Regions from separate parts of the Lysinibacillus sp. Bpr_S20 genome, predicted to be linked through region 1. Evidence: predicted binding sites of a transcription regulator. Region 1 holds the regulator's gene; the other holds the start of a gene.
The links. The regulator Rex, encoded in region 1, represses fermentation and respiration genes when NADH is low (regulators of the CRP and FNR family bind a similar motif). The targets are predictions, from matches to a motif close to TTGTGAAATATTTCACAA.

Region 1 (2,412 bases):
CCGCGATTACAAAAAGTGCAAAATAGGCGTACTTTCTGTTTTTTGCCATTATTTGTGGATTTAAAATTCCAAGACGAGCAAAAAATAAAAGTATAATCGGTAATTGGAATATAAATCCAAAAGGCAAAGTTATTTGAAATAAAAACGAAAAGTATTCATTTATTCCAATTGTTAACTTCACTCCGAGGCGAGCAGATAACTCAATCATAAAGTTTAATACATATGGAAATAAAATAAAGTAAGAAAAAACAATTCCAGATAAAAATAATATAAAAGTGAATGGTATATAACTTAATGTGACTTTACGTTCTTTTTCATATAGTCCTGGTGAAATAAATGCCCATAGCTGATATAAAATAATGGGAGAGGTCAACAAAAAAGCAATATAAAAAATCATTTGAAAATAAATTTTTATAGAATCTGTGATTCTGAAAGCGTTTAATGAGAAGCTTTGTGCTGTTTCACTGCTTTGTAAAAAATGAATAAGCGGCTCCGCTAAAAAAAACGCCCCGACAATCGCAATAACAAAGAAAACGACTGCGAAGTAAAGTCGTTTCCTTAATTCTTCTATATGCTCAATGACAGTTTGATCGTTTGCATTCATATTAGAAAGACATCCTTCAGTTACTTATCATCGTGTTCGATGACTTTCTTTTTATCTTTATCATTATCTTCATCTTCTACTAACCCTTTGGTAGCATTTTTAAACTCACGAAGTGTAGACCCCATAGCTTTCCCTAACTCTGGTAACTTTTTAGGACCAAAAATTAAGATAGCTACAATTCCGATAATGACCAAGCTCATAGGACCGATACCCATTTCAGCCACCTCCTCTTATATATGATACATTTTAACTCAAGTATGAGTATTTGGCTAACTAAATATATGTGAAATTTTTAAGACTAATTTTTTAAATATACAAATATAATAGTTCAAACTGTTTACTAAGTTTTCAATGCACTATGTAATTATTCACTCTTCCTGATTACGAATTAAATAAATAAGTGCCTGCAATTCTACCGACAAATCAATTGTTAAAAGTTGCATTTTATCTGGTACAGTAATACGCTCTGGCGTAAAGTTCAAAATTCCTTTTGCGTTCATGACCGCTAATCTATCAGCCATTTTCTGTGCAGAGCGTGGTGAAACTGTTAAAATTGCAAGCTCCGCCCCATATTCTGCATACTTTTCTTCCAATAAATCAGGATGAAAAACAGGAATATTGCTAATCATCTTCCCTTCCTTTGGGGCCTTTGAGTCAAATGCCACAACGATATGAGTATTATGATTTTTTTGAAAATTATATTTTAGTAAAGCACTGCCTAGATTCCCTACACCGATTAACGCTACCTTTGTCGCTTCATGTTGATCGAGCGTTTGACTAAAAAATTTTAAGAGATGCTGCACATCATAGCCGTATCCCTTTTTCCCAAGAGCACCAAAATAAGAAAAATCGCGGCGAATAGTTGCAGAGTCAATTTTCATTGCTTCACTCAGTTCCTTCGACGAAATGCGTTCCATGCCTTCTTGTGCAAAGTTTTGGATAAATCGATAGTAAAGAGGAAGTCTTTTCGTAGTGGCTTGTGGAATTTTTAATTCTTGTTTCAAACTTTTTCCTCCTTATAATGTATCTACTTATGATACATGCTTAATTTCTAAGTTTATACTATTCACTGGAGTATTTCCCTTTAGTTAATGGCGCTTTTACGCCACTAACTAAAGGGAAATCGTTTCAATCTTACATGACAGCTTGGAATAAGTAAAGCATCGACATTGCAAGGCAATCGCACATCTATTACACTAAGGAAGAATTGAGGTGTCAAGAATGATTGTTTTACAGGTCAATCAACTATATAAATCCTTCCTTGCAGATGAAATTTTAAGTGGCGTAAAATTAGAGGTTCAACATCGTGACCGTGTTGCATTAGTAGGTCGTAACGGTGCTGGTAAGTCTACTTTACTTAAAATAATTGCTGGCCAACTGTCCTATGACTCTGGCGATATTATTATCCCTAAAGGTATACAAATTGGGTACTTAGAGCAGCATGCTGGATTAAACTCAACATTGTCAATTTGGGATGAAATGATGACAATTTTTGAGCCACTTATTGCCCAAGAACAAACAATACGATCATTAGAACAACAAATGGCCGACCCAGCTGTTTATGAAAATCCAACTTTATATGCAAAAATAATGTCTGAATACGATCATTTACAGCATAATTTTAAAGATGCAGGTGGCTATCAGTATGAATCTGATACGCGTTCTGTGCTTCATGGCATGCAGTTCTATCCTAATGATTACGAAAAGCCAATTAGCTCACTATCAGGGGGGCAAAGGACTCGATTAGCACTTGCTAAGCTTCTTTTAAGTAAACCTGACCTATTAATACTCGATGAACCTACTAACCA
Region 2 (2,412 bases), on a different contig from region 1:
TTCAATACAATATTCAATTGTAAAGCCCGCTGAAGTTATTGTAAGCTGTCAAAACATAGTTATTGTACATCACTGAAATAGTGAGCTACAGAACAAAGTTAAATGTTCTGTACATTCACCTTACAATATTCTGAAAAATTTGTCAATTGAAATTTACTTTCTATATTGTTTTTTGTTTAGCCTATATGTTACTTAATAATTGCCAACTATTCTAAGCAATACAGTATAATAAAGCTTGAAGGGACTGAACAAGGATTATGAACAATTTAATGGACAAAGTACGTGGAATTTACGAGCAATTTGATGCTAGTCATGATTTTCAACATATCGAACGTGTTTATCAAAATGCTTTAGCTATTTTACAGGCAGAGCCAGATGCCGATGCAGAGGTCGTGAAAATTGCTGTGCTGTTACATGATGTTAGTGATAAAAAGTATACCGATAGCAAGGAGCAAGAGAATAAGCTTATTGCGGAGCTGTCTTTAAGCGAGGAGAAGAAGCAACATATTCGAGATTGTATCGCGCAAGTATCGTTTAATGGTGGCAATGAGCTAGAGGCAACTTCTCTCGAAGCAAAAATAGTACGTGATGCGGATCGCTTAGATGCGATTGGAGCAATCGGCATAGCACGCACATTTGCTTATGGTGGGGCAAAGGGTCGAAAGCTTTACGATAAGGAAGAGAATGCACGTACAGACATGACAGAGGAGGAGTATCGCAATAAAAATACTTCCTCAGTAACCCATTTTTATGAGAAGCTATTATTGTTGAAGGATTTAATGATTACAGATAAGGGCAAGCAAATGGCTGAAGAACGCCATCAATTTATGGTACAGTTTTTAGAGCAATTACAAAATGAAATAGGTAAGTAAAAAAATCCGTTGTCTTTTCCAATAGACAACGGATTTTTATGTTGAAAAATTTGGAACTTGATGAAATGTGAATTTAATTTTTTTAAAACGTGCATGTTTTGTGATTCGCGCGTTAAGTGTATTTTTTCAAAAGATTTGCACATGCTAATTTTAATGAATAAAGTATCTTTTTACCAATAAAATTGACAAAAAAGGGAAAGTTTTTGAATCTAGGTCGTTTTTTTATTAGAAATGAGCTAAATCTCTTTTCATCCATAACATAAAGCATATATAATTACTTATGTTTTTTTGACAATGGGATCTTGAGATCTGAGTATAAATAGTAGATCGTGGGAGAAATCTCTTGTGAAAAACAACGGGGTAAACGTCGAAGGAGTATTTACATCATGAAAGAAGCAAAAAGCGGAGTCAATTGGATTCCTTTCTTCATTTCTCTAGCTGTTGGTGTGGCTATTTGGTTTTGTCCAATACCTTCAGGAGTAGATGAAAAAGCGTGGCATCTATTTGCTATTTTTGTGGCGACAATTATAGGATTTATAACGAAACCGTTGCCAATGGGAGCGGTATCCTTTATAGCTATGGCTATGATTGCCATAACGAATACATTAACCATTGAAGAAACATTAAGTGGTTTTGGTAATTCAACGATTTGGTTGATCGTAATTGCATTCTTTATTTCTCGTGGATTTATTAAAACGGGACTAGGGGAACGAATTGCCTATGTATTTGTTCGTCTTTTTGGGAAAAAAACGTTGAGTTTGTCTTACTCTTTACTTGCGAGTGATCTAATATTAGCGCCCGCTATTCCTAGTAATACAGCGCGTGCTGGTGGTGTTATATTCCCAATCATCCAGTCATTATCTCATACTTTCGGATCTAAACCAGAAGATGGGACAGAGCGTAAAATGGGGTCCTTTCTTTTAAAAGTGGGCTTTCAAGGGAATTTAATAACATCTGCTATGTTTATGACAGCCATGGCAGCGAACCCTTTAATTGTTAAGCTAGCAAGTGATTCAGCTGGGGTAACTATTACTTGGTTCGGTTGGGCATTGGCAATGATTGTCCCTGGACTAACAGCTTTAATCGTTGTTCCTTATGTAATTTATAAAATTTATCCGCCTGAAATCAAAGAAACACCAGAGGCGGCAGATATCGCGAAAAAGAAATTGGAAGAATTTGGGCCGCTTAAAAGTTCTGAAAAACGAATGATCGTAGTATTTGTTGTTGTGTTGTCTTTATGGATAGGTGGGGACTACTTAGGCATTAGTGCTACTACAGCAGCTCTTATAGGTCTTTCATTGCTGTTATTGTTAAATGTATTAACATGGGCAGATATCAAAAAGGAAGAAGGAGCATGGGATACGCTAGTCTGGTTCGCAACATTATTTATGATGGCATCTTTTATGAACAAACTAGGGTTAATTCCATGGTTTAGTAATGAAGTGGGTGGACTTGTATCTGGGTATAGCTGGATCTGGGCCGTTGTCATATTAGCATTAGTCTATTTCTATTCTCATTACTTCTTTGCGAGCTCTACTGC

Region 2: the regulator Rex is predicted to act here: its motif matches at 987-1,004, upstream of MWJ95_RS01985 (anion permease).

The regions. Positions count from the first base shown of each region.
Region 1 is NZ_JALNLQ010000016.1:6,071-8,482, reverse strand. It holds gene tatC (twin-arginine translocase subunit TatC) at 1-604, opposite strand, end outside; gene MWJ95_RS22940 (twin-arginine translocase TatA/TatE family subunit) at 625-819, opposite strand; gene MWJ95_RS22935 (redox-sensing transcriptional repressor Rex) at 973-1,608, opposite strand; gene MWJ95_RS22930 (ABC transporter ATP-binding protein) at 1,826-2,412, shown strand, end outside.
Region 2 is NZ_JALNLQ010000001.1:401,401-403,812, forward strand. It holds gene MWJ95_RS01980 (HD domain-containing protein) at 258-872, shown strand; gene MWJ95_RS01985 (anion permease) at 1,211-2,412, shown strand, end outside.